Regions from separate parts of the Clostridium lamae genome, predicted to be linked through region 2. Evidence: a T-box and tRNA genes for the amino acid it is inferred to sense, from the RefSeq annotation. Region 2 holds a T-box; the other regions hold tRNA genes.
What was found. A T-box is a leader RNA that pairs with one kind of tRNA and senses whether it is charged. The one in region 2 lies ahead of thrS (threonine--tRNA ligase), so its partner is inferred to be a tRNA-Thr.

Region 1 (5,447 bases), on a different contig from region 2:
AGGAGCTGCTTAGTGGCTCCTTTTTTGAATTTAGAATGTAAAATGTAGAATGTGGAATTGTTGATGTAATTCGAAACGAATTACTTAAAATATATATTTTTTATAAAATCCTAGTGTAGTTTCTTTTTTAATTAGTCATTTTACATTGTGAGACAGTACTTTTATTTGAAATATTTATAATAAAAAACACTTTGCATACTCAAATATAGTACACAAAGTGTCTTTTCTATTTTATATCTAGTTTTTATAGATATCTCTTTATTTCTTCTACTTTATCTAATGCTTCCCAAGGAAGGTTTAAATCATTTCTACCAAAGTGACCATAAGCTGCAGTTTGCTTATATATAGGTCTTCTTAAGTCTAAATCTCTAATTATAGCACCTGGTCTTAAATCAAATACCTTTTCTACAATTGATACTATTTCTTCTTCTGACTTCTTACCTGTTCCAAATGTTTCTATTTCTATTGATACTGGCTTAGCAACACCAATAGCATATGCTAATTGAATTTCTAACTTATCAGCAATTCCTGCTGCAACTAAGTTTTTAGCAACCCATCTAGCTGCATATGCCGCTGATCTATCAACCTTAGTTGGATCTTTTCCTGAGAAAGCACCACCACCGTGTCTTCCATATCCACCATAGGTATCTACTATTATCTTTCTTCCTGTTAATCCACTATCTCCTTGTGGACCACCAACAACAAATCTTCCAGTTGGATTTATGAAATACTTAGTTTTATCATCTAATAATTCAGCTGGAACTACAGCTTTTATTACGTGTTCCATTAAATCTTTTTGAATTTGTTCTTGAGAAACCTCTTCACTGTGTTGTGTTGATATAACAATCGTATCTATTCTTACTACTTTATTATCATCATACTCAACAGTAACTTGAGTCTTTCCATCAGGTCTTAAATATGATAAAGTTCCATTTTTTCTAACTTCTGATAATCTTCTTGATAATCTATGAGCCATAGCTATTGGTAATGGCATAAACTCTTCTGTTTCATTAGTTGCAAAACCAAACATCATACCTTGGTCTCCAGCTCCAACCGCTTCAACATTATCCTTTTCTCCAGCTCTTGACTCTAATGCCTCATCTACTCCCATAGCGATATCACTTGATTGTTCATCTATAGAAGTTAAAACTGAACATGTTTCACAGTCAAACCCATATTTAGCTCTATCATAACCGATTTCCTTAACAGTTTCTCTTACTAACTTCGGAATATCAACATAACAATTAGTTGATATTTCTCCCATAACTAAAACCATTCCTGTAGTAACAGCAGTTTCACATGCAACTCTTGCCATAGGATCTTTTGCTAAAATACTATCTAATACAGCATCTGATATTTGGTCACAAATTTTATCTGGATGCCCTTCTGTAACTGATTCTGAAGTAAATAATCTTTTCATCTTAATATCTCCTTTCTCTATATTTGATATTAATTCTAAAATAATTTATATAATAAAAAAATCTCCTCGATAAGAAGAGATGTTAAAAATCATAACCTTTCTTATCTTGCAAAATTAAATTGCAGGAATTGGCACCACACTCAAATAAATGAAGTAGGTTGCCGGGTTTCACAGGGCCCTTTTCCCTCCGCCTCTCTTGATAAGAACTAATATCAAATTTTACTTTTCAGATTATAACACCTTTATTATTACTAGTCAATAATTATAGATAAAAAATTTATCTAATTTATATGTTTTAATCTTATTTTACTTTTAAGAGCAAAAAAATAAAAGACAAGTGATAATAAATATCCTTGCCTTTGTGGTGGGGGAGGACGGATTCGAACCATCGAAACGAAACGTAACAGATTTACAGTCTGCCCCCTTTGGCCACTCGGGAACTCCCCCTTATTTATGGAGCTGGCAATAGGAATCGAACCTACAACCTGCTGATTACAAGTCAGCTGCTCTACCGTTGAGCCATGCCAGCATATATATGGTGGAAACAACAGGGATCGAACCTGTGACCCTCTGCTTGTAAGGCAGATGCTCTCCCAGCTGAGCTATGCTTCCATAATAAAAATTAAAAATGGTGGGGGAGGACGGATTCGAACCATCGAAACGAAACGTAACAGATTTACAGTCTGCCCCCTTTGGCCACTCGGGAACTCCCCCATTTTTTTGGAGCTGGCAATAGGAATCGAACCTACAACCTGCTGATTACAAGTCAGCTGCTCTACCGTTGAGCCATGCCAGCATATTCTAAATAATTTTAAATGGTGGGGGAGGACGGATTCGAACCATCGAAACGAAACGTAACAGATTTACAGTCTGCCCCCTTTGGCCACTCGGGAACTCCCCCATAAAATTATTTATTTAATTTCAGTTAAGTTAATTTCGTTCGCTCAACTGACAATGACTAGTATATATTTATTATTTCTTAATTTCAAGTGTAATTTCAGCTCATTTAACGAAATTATACCTATTTCTTTCTATTTTTCTCTTATTTTCTCTCGTTTAATTCTAATATCTTTTTAAGTTATATTTATTGTATTTATATTTATTAGATTTAATTTTATTCAAAAACACTTGAATCTACATAATTTTCTAGTATATTTTTAAATACTTCATAATCAGATACTGACATCCTCTTCTTTGCTAATTCAAATCCTCTTCTGATTCTGTCAATGTCATCTTTATTAGAAAAATAGTCATTTATCTTTATCAAATCTAAAGTAGATAATTTCTTCATTAGTGAATCTAATTTCTCATTTCTATCACTATCAATGTAGTTTAGTAAACTATTAGAAGTATCCTTTTGTCTCAATAAGAAGACTTCTGACTCAACTGAATTATTTACTAACTCCTCATTTCCATTTACATCACTCTCTTCATCTGTAATATTACTAATAGCATTACTACTTAACACTTCATCACTCTTTAATGGTTCCCAAAAAAGCAAGAAATATATTGGTATACTTGCACCTAGTACTATAGTGAACAAATAAACTAAAGCTTTTTTCATTAAGCTTCACCTCCTACATTAAATTACTATCCTTTTTATGTTTTTTTATACATTTTATTATAATTAAAAGTTTCAAAACATATATTGGTATAATCAGGAGGTGAATTCTAGTGAAGCATAAAATACACTATGATGATCATAATTCCTACATGGAAATTGCTGATAAAATAAAAAAATATAAAAAAGATGATACTATTATAATTTGTGTAGGTACTGATAAATGTATCGGAGACTGTCTCGGTCCACTTGTAGGCAGTCTTTTAATAGAGAATAATCTTCCATTGCCAGTATTCGGAACACTACAATCACCTATTCATGCTTTAAATATTGAAGAAAAATTGAAGTATATTAATAAACTCCATCCTAATTCTTTTGTTATTGGAGTCGATGCTTGTCTAGGAGAGGAAAACTCCATAGGAGAAATTCATATCCGTGATTATCCAATTCATCCTGGCAAAGGAGTAGGCAAACACCTTCCAGAGGTTGGAGATGTGTCAATAATAGGTATTGTCGATCACAGTGATAGTGCTATTTTTTTTACTAATCGAAGTATACGTTTATACTTAATTATGGAAATGGCCAAAGTAATAACAAAAGCCCTTATATTATCTTGTTCTCAGGACTCCAAACCTTAATATTCATGAACTTATAAATTTTACAAATAATAAAAAGGAGCATAACTTGCTCCTTAAATATTATGTATATTTACATTTATTCTATTAAGCTAATCTCATCTTCACTTAAATTATTATTCTCTAATTTATCTAAATATCCTAAAACCTTACCTGTTCCCTCTGCCACTGCCTCAACAGAATTATCTGCAATTTCAACACTTACACCTGTTTCAAGTTCTATTAATTTATTCAATCCAAATAATAAAGAACCTCCACCAGTCATTAAAATTCCCTTTTCAATTATATCAGAAGCAAGTTCAGGTGGTGTTTTTTCCAATACCGATTTAACGCTATCTACAATTAAGGATACAGATTCCTTTAGTGCTTCACTTATTTCATTAGAAGTAATAGAAATCTCATCTGGTAATCCTGTAATTAAATTTCTTCCCTTCATGGTTGTACTTAAGTTTCTTGAATCCTTAAATGCAGAACCAATATTTACTTTTAGCTCTTCAGCTGTCTTTTCACCTATCATTATCTTGTACTTGTTTCTAACATACTTAATAATAGCATCATCGAAGGTATCACCTGCTACTTTTATAGATGCTCTTACAACAACTCCGCCTAATGATATTACAGCTATGTCTGTAGTTCCTCCGCCAATATCTATGACCATAGACCCATTAGGTTTAGTTATGTCTAAACCTGCTCCTATAGCCGCAGCCAATGGTTCTTCAATTAAATTGACCTTTTTGGCTCCAGAATTTTTTGCCGCATCTATAACTGCTCTTTTTTCCACTTCAGTTGCTTGAGATGGAACACATACTATTACTTTAGGAGCTGTAATCTTTCCTTTTCCATACGCTTTTCTAATAAATTCTTTTAACATTTTTTCAGTTATGTCATAATCTGATATAACTCCATCTTTTAATGGCCTTACTGCTACTATATTACCAGGAGTTCTTCCTATCATTTTTCTTGCTTCTTCCCCAACAGCAAGTACCTTATTAGTATTTCTATTTATAGCTACTACTGATGGTTCTTTAAGTATGACTCCCTTACCTTCAGCATAAACTAAAACTGTAGCCGTTCCTAAGTCAATCCCTATATTACCCCTATTTTTCCAAAACCACATTCCTGTTCACTCCTAATCTCAAACTATATAATTTAATAAAACAATATCTTAACCAATTTTACAATATTTGCCCTATTTCTAATTATATATGGAATATGATAAACCTTCAATATATTTATATTCATTTATAATATTAGTAAAAGTATTATTCAATCTATTTATTGACCAGAAGTTTTATACTTAATTTTAGTAGCATTTCCACCTCTGATATGCCTTTCAGCCTTGTTTAACTCTAATATTGAATGGGTTTCTTTAGCTATAGCTGGATTAATCTTAGGTAATCTTTCTGTCATATCTTTATGAATTGTGCTTTTGCTTACACCAAATACTTTTGCAGTTTTTCTAATGGTATCTTTTGACTCTATAATGTACTTTGCTACTTCTAAAACTCTCTCTTCTATATAATCCTTCAAAAATATTACCTCCCTTTTATAAATTTTATTATTATAATTTAGTTCATCAGCCATATGTTAATGACTGATGAACTTTTAATTATTCTTCATTAAATGTGAAATAAGCTGTTGGATCTAAATCCTTACCATCAGAATCTTGAATTTGAAGATTCAAATGTTCACCAAACTCATTATTAGTAAATATCTTAGAACTATTTCCAACAGTTCCTATAACAGTTTCTTCTGTTACTCTATCACCAACATTCACTCTAATGTCGTCAGATAAATTACTATATTTTGTATATAAACCATTTGAATGAGC
Region 2 (5,447 bases):
GCTAAAAAAATTAATGGAAGAAAATAAATAGAATTATTTATATTAAGAAAGCTATATGGTAGCTTTCTTTTTTTATTATATATTGGTAAAATAAGGATAATAAGTATTTATATATCATTACTAATAAAAAAGATTATAAATAGAATTTTAATGTACTAAAAAATTGGGGGTGAAAAAAATGAGAAAGGTTGTATCTATACTATATTACATTATTCAATATTCTATTATTGGATTAAGCTTTCTTGCCTTCGCTTCAACTATGGAAATTATACCCTGGTATGAGCCTTCAACCATAGGGACATTTTTTATTCTTATGATAATAGCACCTATTCAAGTTTTACTTGCATTTATAGTTTTTCTTCTTAAAGAAAAGTTACTAATAAATAAAAGAAGTGTTATAGTTTCAATCACCAATTCAGTTATACTAGTTGGAATTGGAATAATTTCGGTATTAAAGGAACCTTTATTCTATCCACTATCTGTAATATTATCAATCGTAGAAGTTCTATTGGCTCTATATCTATTTATAACAATAATGAAAAGAAGATATTAATATATTAAAATCCAGCATAAGCTGGATTTTTTATTAACTCAATAATAGTTAATTATGTGCGTAATACGTATAACCATAAAACAAAACATAGATTAGTATAGTTCAATGGATATTGAACATTTAATTATTTTTATTTTGTGCTCCCCAGTCGCACAATTCTTCTAAAACAGGTAATAGGGTTTCAGCTTTCTGTGTTAGACTGTATTCTACCTTAGGAGGAATCTGAGGATACTCTTTTCGTTTTACCAAACCATCTGCCTCCAATTCTTTTAATTGAGAACTCAATATTTTAAAAGTAATAGTTCCTATTTGTCTTTTTAGTTCATTAAAGCGAACTGGTTGATTTTCTGCTAAAAGGTAAATAATCACCATTTTCCATTTACCACCGATTACTGACATTGTATAGCCAAAAGGTGTATCTTTAATATTTGTAATTTTACTATTAAAATCAGCCATTCCCATAATTACACTATCCTTTCTAATAGTAGCTATCAATAAAGTGCATACTATTTTTTTATTTGTGCTTAGTATATACTAAGCTTAATTCAAAGTAAAGGAGTGAAATAATGGTAAATATTAAAACTTATAATCACAACGTTCCTTGGGATGGTGAACATGGTATTTCTCAAGGATATTGTGTTAACGGAACCATATATATTTCTGGTCAATTCTCCCATGATATGCAAGGAAATTTTGTTGGTAAGGGTGACATAGAAGTACAGACAAGACAAACATTAGAGAATCTTGATAGAGTACTTGCTGGATTTGGAGCTAAGAGGTCTAATATAGCTGAGATTGAAATTTTTCTTACAGAGCCACAAGCACATTTTGAAAAGTGCATTAATATTTTTAAAGAATATGTAGGCAATCATAGACCAGCGGGCACACTTATTGGTGTTTCTGGTATGGCATTCCCTGAACAGTTAATTGAAATTCGTGCTGTAGCACATATAGACTAACACCTTTACAGTAATTAGCGAGATCATATAAAAAAGAAACTCAGGCTAGGCTGAGTTTCATCAATTAGTATTATGAAGTGTGAAATATAATATCGTTGCGACCTGGATCTTGCGACGGAGCAGACGATATTATATTCATACGGTCTATTTTTCTTTGTTTGCTATTTCTAATATTAATCTATTCTTTAATTCAGAAACTGGAATTGCACCTTCTTCGCCATTCTTTCTGCTTCTTACTGAGGCTTCATTGTTAGTAGCTTCCTTTTCACCAACAACTAGAATGTAAGGAATTCTTTCAAGTCTAGCTTCTCTTATTTTATATCCAATCTTTTCAGCTCTATAATCGCCATCTATTCTTATTCCTGCATTTTTAAATTCTTTAACTATTGATTCTGCATAGTCATTATATTTATCAGAAATAGGTAATACTATTGCTTGTTTTGGAGCAAGCCAAGTTGGGAATGCACCAGCATATTTTTCAATAAGCATAGCTAAAGTTCTTTCATAACATCCAATTGAAGATCTATGAATTATATATGGACGTTTCTTATTTCCATCTTTATCTATATAAGTCATATCAAATCTTTCTGCAAGAGCAAAGTCAATTTGGATAGTTATTATTGTATCTTCTTTTCCATGAACGTTCTTAAATTGGATATCAAGCTTTGGTCCATAGAATGCAGCTTCACCTTCAGCTTCTACATAATTAATTCCAAGGTGATCTAAGATACCTTTCATTAATACTTGAGTTTCTTCCCAAGCTTCTGGATTGTTTATATATTTTTCAGTATTGTTTGGATCCCACTTAGAGAATCTAAATGAAATATCTTCATCAATTCCTAAAGTAGTCATAATGTGATTGATTAACTCAACACAACCTCTGAATTCTTCTTCTACTTGGTCTGGTGTACAAACTATATGTCCATCAGATAAAGTAAATTGTCTAACACGAATTAGTCCATGCATTTCACCAGATGCTTCATTTCTATATAAAGTAGAAGTTTCAGCATATCTTATTGGTAATTCTCTATAAGAATGTTGTTCTGCATTATAGATAGTATATTGGAATGGACAAGTCATTGGTCTTAATGCCATTATTTCAGGATCTTTTTCTTCATCTCCTAAAACAAACATACCATCTTTATAGTGATCCCAGTGTCCAGAAACTTTAAATAAGTCATTCTTAGACATTGAAGGAGTCTTTGTGAATACATAGCCTCTCTTTTCTTCTTCATCTTCTACCCATCTTTGAAGAAGTTGAACTATTTTAGCACCCTTAGGCATTAATAGAGGTAAACCTTGACCTACTTTTTCATCAGTAGTGAAGATTTTAAGTTCTCTTCCTAATTTGTTATGATCTCTCTTTTTAGCTTCTTCTAAAGCTTCTAAATATGCATCTAAATCAGCTTTCTTTAAAAATGCTGTTCCATATATTCTTGAAAGCATTTTGTTTTTTTCGTCACCTTTCCAGTAAGCACCTGCACTTCTAAGAAGTTTAATAGCCTTAATTGATTTTAATGACATTACGTGAGGGCCAGCACATAAGTCAACAAAGTCTCCCATTTTGTAGAATGAAATAACTTCATCTTCACCTAAGTCGTTTATTAATTCAACCTTATATGGTTCATTAGCATCTTCCATTAATTTTAAAGCTTCTGATCTTGGTAATTCGAATCTTTCGATTGAAGGATTTTCCTTTATTATTTTTCTCATTTCATCTTCAAGTTTAACTAAATCATCAGCAGAGAAAGAGTTCTCAACATCAAAATCATAGTAGAAACCATCATTAATTGCAGGTCCGATAGCTAATTTAGCTTCAGGATATAATCTCTTAACAGCATATGCTAATACGTGAGATATACTGTGTCTTACGGCATCTTTTCCTTCTTGAGAATCAAATGTGCAGATTGCAAGTTCTGAATCTTCATTTACAGTATAACGTAAATCTACAACCTCTCCGTTAACTATTCCACAGTAAGCGTTTCTAGCTAGACCTTCGCTTATTGACTTAGCTATATCTAGTACTGAAACACCAGCTTCAAATTCTTTTACTGATCCATCTTTTAAAGTGATTTTAATCATTTTTATATTCTCCCTTCATGATTTTTAAAAATAAAAAAACTCCCATCCCTTCAATAATAGAAGGGACGAGAGTAACAAATTCGATATTTCCCGCGGTTCCACCCTTAATTGCCTTAAATATAGGCCTCTTAAGATATCGTAACGTGATATTAAACGGACTTTATTAGAGTCACTCAGAGGTGGTTTTCAACTATACTCAAGTAAGATAATTTCACCAAGCTTATCTCTCTCTGAAAATGAAAAATAGTTTACTCTTCTCTTCAACGCATTAAATATTTATTACTTATTATAATTATTAAATATATTAATGTCAACATAAAGAAATCTTTTTTAGCAAAATATGAGATTTCTTTTAAAAATTGAATATAAAATAAAATTTTAGCCAATATTAATATTATGGTAAAGATGTTCTAATTTTATTTCATTAAGTATAGTATAGGAGTATAGTTTACCACCCATTAGAGTTTTAATTACTTCCTTTTTTAAGTACCCTTCCTTATAGAGGCGCATTTTTCGTAGCAGCTTCTTTAAAGAAGAAGTGGTAATTCCTAAAAGTGAGTAAAGTTCCTTATCTGTATAGTAGTCTTTTGGTAAAAGTTTGAAAAGCCTTTTCTGCATTTCAAGCTTATATTTTATATCAGTTTCTATACAGTGATGAGGACCATTTTTGCCTCTGTGGTGATAGTTACAAAGATATTTGTAGTTTATCTTAATATCGTAACCACCTTCGTGTTTATGAACTATATGATGTATATCCGCTGTTGATCCACAAATTTCGCAGTGGTACAATGTCATGCCTCCTTTATATATCTTTAAATATATTATATTATTTTTTTTGAAAATAATCTATAATTTAAGAATATTATAAATATAAACATATTATTAAAAATAATAAATATTTGTAAATTAAAGTGTTTAATGTTACTTTGTTATAAAATTAAAAAACGTTTGAAATAAGGTAAAATATACTATATAATATACTTATAGTATATTTTATTTCTGAGCTGAAAGAAAGGTGATATTAGTGAGGCATAATTATGATTCCTTTGATTATTGGGATGAGCTAATTAATGAAAATCAGACTATTAGAGGGCATATGTTTATGGATAGACTTCCTGATGATAAGAGCATATACATTCATAGTTTAATATTTTCAAAAAATAATGGTCTTAGCAATATATGGTCTTACTTTCCTAATGAAAGAACTTTATTAGGATATATTCAATATTCTTTCTTACAAGAAGCTTTTTATAAATGGATTTATGGAAAAGAAAGATTAGTTGTGAGTATTCCGAATGTTTCTGTGGAGAGAATAATTGCTGACGGTGAAAAAAATAAAAAAATATCAAAAGAAGAAGCAAAAAACATGAGAAGACATCTCGATATGATTAAAAGTTATTGGAATTTACCTAAGGATAAATTAATCAAGTCATTACAAAGGTTTTCAAGAGATTTTAATAGAACTTGGTATGGAGATAATAAAGAGTTTTTATACTTAAAGGTATTTGAAAAACCAAAAGATTTGGGAGAATTTGTTATTAGTTCAAGCTATATAACGACGACTGAAGAAGACTTCATTGAAAGAACTGGAGTAGACATAATGCAGTGGCAGGGTATCTGTGAAAATGCTCATATGAATAGGCGAAACGGTGAGAAATTCAGAGATATATTATTAAAATCTCTTACTGAAATTATATAAGATTAGAAAATTTTTATTGACAGTAATATTATTGAAATATATAATGTTATTGTCAATAAATTATGCGGGTGTAGCTCAATGGTAGAGCCCTTGCCTTCCAAGCAAGTTACGTGAGTTCGATTCTCATCACCCGCTCCATATATGCGTTATTAGC
Region 3 (5,447 bases), on a different contig from region 2:
TTTAATTTTTCTTATGAATTAATACTAATATTAATTGAATATTGTGCATCTAAAGGTAAAACTAATTTTAGATATATAGAAAAAGTTGCAATAGCTTGGAATGAAATGAATATCAAAACTATAGATGACGCTCAAAACTACATAAGAAAAACTGAAGATAAATGGGGAACTTATAGAGAAATTCTTAAATTCTTAGGCATTCGAAATTCAGATATTATGAAGCCACAAGAAGATATGCTCGAAAAGTGGACCACAACCTATAATTATTCTCTCGATATAATAAAGAAAGCTTGTGATATTTGTTTCCAAAGATTAAATAGAGCAGACTTCAAATATATTGATGGTATTTTATCAAGCTGGAATAAAGATAATTTAAGAACATTACAAGATATAGAGAAAAAAGACGCTAGTTATAAAAATTCTTCTAAAAAAGTTTATAATAATCCTAAGAATACTAATAAACCAAAATTAAGGTTTGATAACTTTAAAGGTAGAGATTATGATTATGATGATTTAGAAAAGAAATTGTTAGGATGGGATACTGATGATTAAAAAGTATGAAAAAGAATTAGCCTTAATATATGAAAATATTAGAGCCGAAGAAGAAAATAATTTAATAAAAAGACGTAAAGAAATAGAAGAGCATCACCCAGAAATATTGGAATTAGACAGCTTGATTCAAAAAAAATCCGTAGGTATCTCATTATCTATACTAAAAGGGATTGATGAAAAAACACTTCAAAAATATAAGGATGAGATAACTGACTTAAGGGTTAAAAAGACTGAATCATTAGTAGAGAATGGTTATGATGCTGATTATTTAAACTTACATTATAGATGCCAAAAGTGTAAAGATGAAGGCTATATAGGTGTACATAGGTGCCCTTGTTATAGGAAAAAATTAGTTCACCTTTATTATAAGAACTCAGATTTAAGGGATACTCTATTAGTTAATAATTTTAATAACTTTAATCTATCCTTATTTTCTAGTCATAAATTAAATGAAGCTGATAGATTCTCTCCTAGAAAAAATATTGAAAACATACTTAGATTTGTTAGAGAAGATTATATACCTAAATTTAGCGCTTCAACTGATAATCTACTTTTTTATGGTGACTCAGGAACAGGAAAGACATTTTTAAGTTGCTGTATTGCAAAGGAACTTCTTGATGATGGTTTCTTAGTAATCTATAGAACCGTAGATGAACTTATGAGTAATTTAAAAGAAATCAAATTCGAAAATAATTCTGATTTAGAGAATATATTAATAAACTGTGATTTATTAATAATAGATGATTTAGGTGCTGAACAAATAACAGATTTTACAACAACTGAATTTTTTAATTTATTAAATAAAAAACTTCTTAAAAAAAAGAAAATGCTTATATCAACAAACTTATCATTACCTGATATAAGAACAACTTATACTGAAAGAATTTCTTCAAGACTTTTAGGGAACTTCAAACTTTATAAGTTTTACACTGAAGATATAAGAATTCAACTTAATTTAAAAAGAAGATAGCAAAGAGATAAGTATTACATTTCGGACTCCGTCGCAAGCTCCAAGTCGCCGTAATATAATGATTCTCTCTCTTTTACACTGAATGAAATAATTCCTCTCTATTTTAGGAATTATGAAAAGCATCGCCTTAATATGAGGTGATGCTTTTTTATTAAATGCAAAAATTCTAAAGCATAAATTAATTTTAATATTATGAATACTTAATAAAAGGCTCTTCTTTATTTTAGTCTGGATAATTATTAATTTTTTCAACAGGCTATATTATTTCTATCCACAATAAAATTATATTCCAAATAAATGTATAATAAAATGTCTATTAGTACACAATTGTAATATGTTGTATGCCTATACATTCTTGTGAAGGAGATAGTTCTATGGGAAAAGTGGCCATGATATTTGCTATTAAAATATCACCTCTATTTATTGGAGTAGGTGTTGTTATTATTATAGTATTAGGGATGGTTATCTATATGAAAAAAAGAAATGCAGAATAATCTTAAACTATTGCAAATCAAAAGTGGATAAATTTATTTATCCACTTTAGTTTAAAACAAATCCTAATAAAAAAACAAAAAGCTTTAGAATAATCTAAAGCTTTTGGAGCTGGCAATAGGAATCGAACCTACAACCTGCTGATTACAAGTCAGCTGCTCTACCGTTGAGCCATGCCAGCGTATTTATCTTAAGTTTAAGTGGCGACTCAGAAGGGGCTCGAACCCTCGACCTCCGGCGTGACAGGCCGGCACTCTAACCAACTGAGCTACTGAGCCATATAAATGGTGGAAACAACAGGGATCGAACCTGTGACCCTCTGCTTGTAAGGCAGATGCTCTCCCAGCTGAGCTATGCTTCCATAATGGTGACTCCTAGGGGAATCGAACCCCTGTTACCACCGTGAAAGGGTGGTGTCTTGACCGCTTGACCAAGGAGCCATATCTTTTTGTTTGTCGCCCGTACTTGCCTTTCTGTCGGCGAGCACATTAACTATAATACATAAATTTTAATATAGTGTCAACACTTTTTCACAACTTTTTTTTAAATTTTAAATTCACACTAATAAAATGGCTTAAAACCTAGAAATTTATTGCTTTTTATCTAAATTAAATTTCTTAATTATTTTCAATAAATATATTATAATTTTATTTATAAGATTTAAATACAAATATTATTTTTAAGGAGTTTTATTATGATTCATCATGATCTAATTATAATAGGTGGAGGAGCATCAGGATTAATAGCTGCAATTACTGCAAAAGATTTTGGTTTAGATGTTGCAATACTAGAAGGTACTGATAGAATTGGCAAAAAAATATTAACTACTGGAAATGGACGTTGCAATATTTCTAATAGAACTATTTCTTTTCCATTCTTTTCGTACCATAGTGAGAATTCAGGATTTTTTTCTAAAGTTTTATCTGGTTTTGGAGTTGAAGATACAGAAAACTTTTTCTTATCTTTAGGACTTCCTATTATAGAACTATCCAACGGAAAAATGTATCCTAAATCTCTTCAAGCCTCTTCAGTAGTAGATATATTAAGATTCGCAATAGAAGATAGAGGTATACCTTTATACACAGATTGCAAGGTAAAAGATATCCACAAGGGAAAAACTTTTAAATTATCCACAAGTAATGAAGAAAAAAAGTTATTCACATGTGATAAATTAATTTTGGCCTGTGGAGGAAAATCTGCTGTTAAAACTGGTTCCGATGGATCAGGATATAATTTAGCAAAATCTTTAGGTCATACAGTTATTAAAACTGCTCCAGGAATAGTTCAGCTAAAATTGGATAATCCTTATTTAAAATCTATCTCTGGTGTAAAGTTTGATGGTTATGCTACCTTATTAATAAATGGTGAAGCTATAAGAAAAGAATTTGGAGAAATACTATTTACAGACTACGGTATATCAGGACCTCCAATCCTTCAAATATCTGGTCATGCTTCAAAAGCTTTAATTAATAATAAAAAAGTTGAAATTTTAGTAGATATGATGCCTAATGAAGAAATCAGTGATGTAGAAAATTTCCTTGAAGGTCATTTTGCTATGTTTTCACATAGACCAGTTATAGATTCCCTTGTAGGAGTAATAAATAAAAAATTAATTCCGACAGTCCTAAAATCAGCAAACATATCAAATCTTCATATGCCTTGCTATGAGTTGGAATGGAATAATAAAAGAGACATAATTAACATATTGAAATCTTGGAAATTTAAGTGTATTGACACTAATGGATTTAATCAAGCTCAAGTTACTATAGGAGGGGTCAATACAAAGGAAGTAAACTCTTCTACACTAGAATCTAAGTTAGTAAAAGACTTATACTTCTGTGGTGAAATTTTAGATGTTGATGGAGATTGTGGTGGCTTTAATCTTCAATGGGCATGGAGTTCAGGACATATGGTTGCTAAAAATATTGCATCTAATATCATTAATAATAAATAAAAATAAGGTGCTGTCGCACAATGTAGAATCAATAATTCTACATTTTTAATTAAGGAGCTGCCTAGGCAGCTCCTTGCTTTAATATATTAATTTTCTTTCTTCCAGCATCCTATTATCTTAGTTATAACTTTCTTATCTAAATTTTCTATCTTATGTATAGTTATTAATGACCCACCTTCACCTTCTCTTACATCAGTATATACATTAACAGTCTCGCCATATTTACATTCTTTTTCAAATGTTACCTTTACTTCATGTAAGGAATAATTATTTACTATCTCTTCTGGTAGAGTTTCAATTGCCCAATCAATATATTTAGTATTGTTGACATGTTGATTTGAATCTATTTCGCTATATCTGACTTTAAATGTATCCATATACTTAAATTCATCAAGTAATTCAAGCCTTGGAAGACTAAATTCTTCTTTCATATCACCTTGAGCACCATATACCTTATATTGATCCTCTGGAATTCTCATCATTCTTCGCTTTTCCAAATTAATTAATAAAAATATTGCCTTTGCATTTACTATAATATTTCCATTACTATCTTTAATCTCATAATCTCTTAAAGCATAAAACTTTTTGAATCCCACAGGTTCTGTTTTTACACTTAGCTTTTCTCCATACATAGGCTCCCTAAATATCTTTATATGATAATTATAAAAGACCCAAGTCATATTTCTTTTAATTAGCTCATTCATACCTGACCCTAGCTCTTCAGATTGTTTCGTTCCTATATCAGATAAGATATTTATTATTGTTGACATATTCCCCTTTAGATTCTTGTCTACATCATAATAATGTAATTCGTATTCTTTTTCATAAGATTTTCCCATAAAATGCCTCCTAATAAATAAACATTAAAACTCTGTATTACTACAGAGCCCTAATATAATATTCAAACTATTTTCATAATAAATTCTAATTAATTGGATCTATAAAATTATCATCTGAATTCTCATTTAGATAATCTCCCCCAAAGTTATCTATACTTGGCTTAGTTCTATCTAAAACAAATACGTTTAAATAAGCAGAAACATATATTGCAATTACTATTTGTGCAATAATGATTACTATAAATCCTATTAAAGGGATAAAGCTAAGTAATAGTAGTAATAGCCATACTCCTATTAAAATACCAGATAAAGCCGCTAACCTCCCAATTGTTGACCAGAAGTAGCCTTTTCTAAATAAAAGAAAAGTTTCTCTTATTGAATCTATAGCGTCTAACTCATTTACTAAGAATGTTGAATTAAATAAAGATGCTAATGGCCCAGCTACCATAAGTATAGCTATAAATAAAGGTATTAGAATAATAGTTGCTATTCCTAATGTTACTACTGATAGTATTCCCATTAGAATCATTAATACAATCATCCCTATAACGAACATAAGCCACACTAGTATGTTTAAGCCTAGTGCACTCCACTTTTTATTCCATACATATTTAGTTGCTGATTTCCAACTAACTTCATT

Region 1: it encodes a tRNA-Thr, which carries the amino acid that the T-box ahead of thrS (threonine--tRNA ligase) is inferred to sense. The anticodon was not compared.
Region 3: it encodes a tRNA-Thr, which carries the amino acid that the T-box ahead of thrS (threonine--tRNA ligase) is inferred to sense. The anticodon was not compared.

What each region holds. Positions count from the first base shown of each region.
Region 1 is NZ_JASCQJ010000025.1:29,708-35,154, reverse strand. It holds gene metK (methionine adenosyltransferase) at 245-1,420, opposite strand; SAM riboswitch class I at 1,519-1,626, opposite strand; tRNA gene QK892_RS12300 (tRNA-Tyr) at 1,783-1,867, opposite strand; tRNA gene QK892_RS12295 (tRNA-Thr) at 1,875-1,949, opposite strand; tRNA gene QK892_RS12290 (tRNA-Val) at 1,957-2,032, opposite strand; tRNA gene QK892_RS12285 (tRNA-Tyr) at 2,050-2,134, opposite strand; tRNA gene QK892_RS12280 (tRNA-Thr) at 2,142-2,216, opposite strand; tRNA gene QK892_RS12275 (tRNA-Tyr) at 2,237-2,321, opposite strand; gene QK892_RS12270 (hypothetical protein) at 2,535-2,984, opposite strand; gene yyaC (spore protease YyaC) at 3,095-3,619, shown strand; gene mreB (rod shape-determining protein MreB) at 3,696-4,733, opposite strand; gene spoIIID (sporulation transcriptional regulator SpoIIID) at 4,892-5,146, opposite strand; gene QK892_RS12250 (M23 family metallopeptidase) at 5,226-5,447, opposite strand, start outside.
Region 2 is NZ_JASCQJ010000001.1:113,014-118,460, forward strand. It holds gene QK892_RS00490 (hypothetical protein) at 1-31, shown strand, start outside; gene QK892_RS00495 (hypothetical protein) at 179-553, shown strand; gene QK892_RS00500 (winged helix-turn-helix transcriptional regulator) at 674-1,015, opposite strand; gene QK892_RS00505 (RidA family protein) at 1,120-1,512, shown strand; gene thrS (threonine--tRNA ligase) at 1,657-3,594, opposite strand; T-box leader at 3,653-3,867, opposite strand; gene QK892_RS00515 (HNH endonuclease) at 3,973-4,389, opposite strand; gene QK892_RS00520 (hypothetical protein) at 4,619-5,293, shown strand; tRNA gene QK892_RS00525 (tRNA-Gly) at 5,358-5,431, shown strand; tRNA gene QK892_RS00530 (tRNA-Lys) at 5,437-5,447, shown strand, end outside.
Region 3 is NZ_JASCQJ010000012.1:51,122-56,568, forward strand. It holds gene QK892_RS08080 (DnaD domain protein) at 1-552, shown strand, start outside; gene QK892_RS08085 (ATP-binding protein) at 545-1,522, shown strand; tRNA gene QK892_RS08090 (tRNA-Thr) at 2,121-2,195, opposite strand; tRNA gene QK892_RS08095 (tRNA-Asp) at 2,216-2,292, opposite strand; tRNA gene QK892_RS08100 (tRNA-Val) at 2,300-2,375, opposite strand; tRNA gene QK892_RS08105 (tRNA-Glu) at 2,380-2,454, opposite strand; gene QK892_RS08110 (BaiN/RdsA family NAD(P)/FAD-dependent oxidoreductase) at 2,709-3,968, shown strand; gene QK892_RS08115 (acyl-[acyl-carrier-protein] thioesterase) at 4,055-4,807, opposite strand; gene QK892_RS08120 (hypothetical protein) at 4,893-5,447, opposite strand, start outside.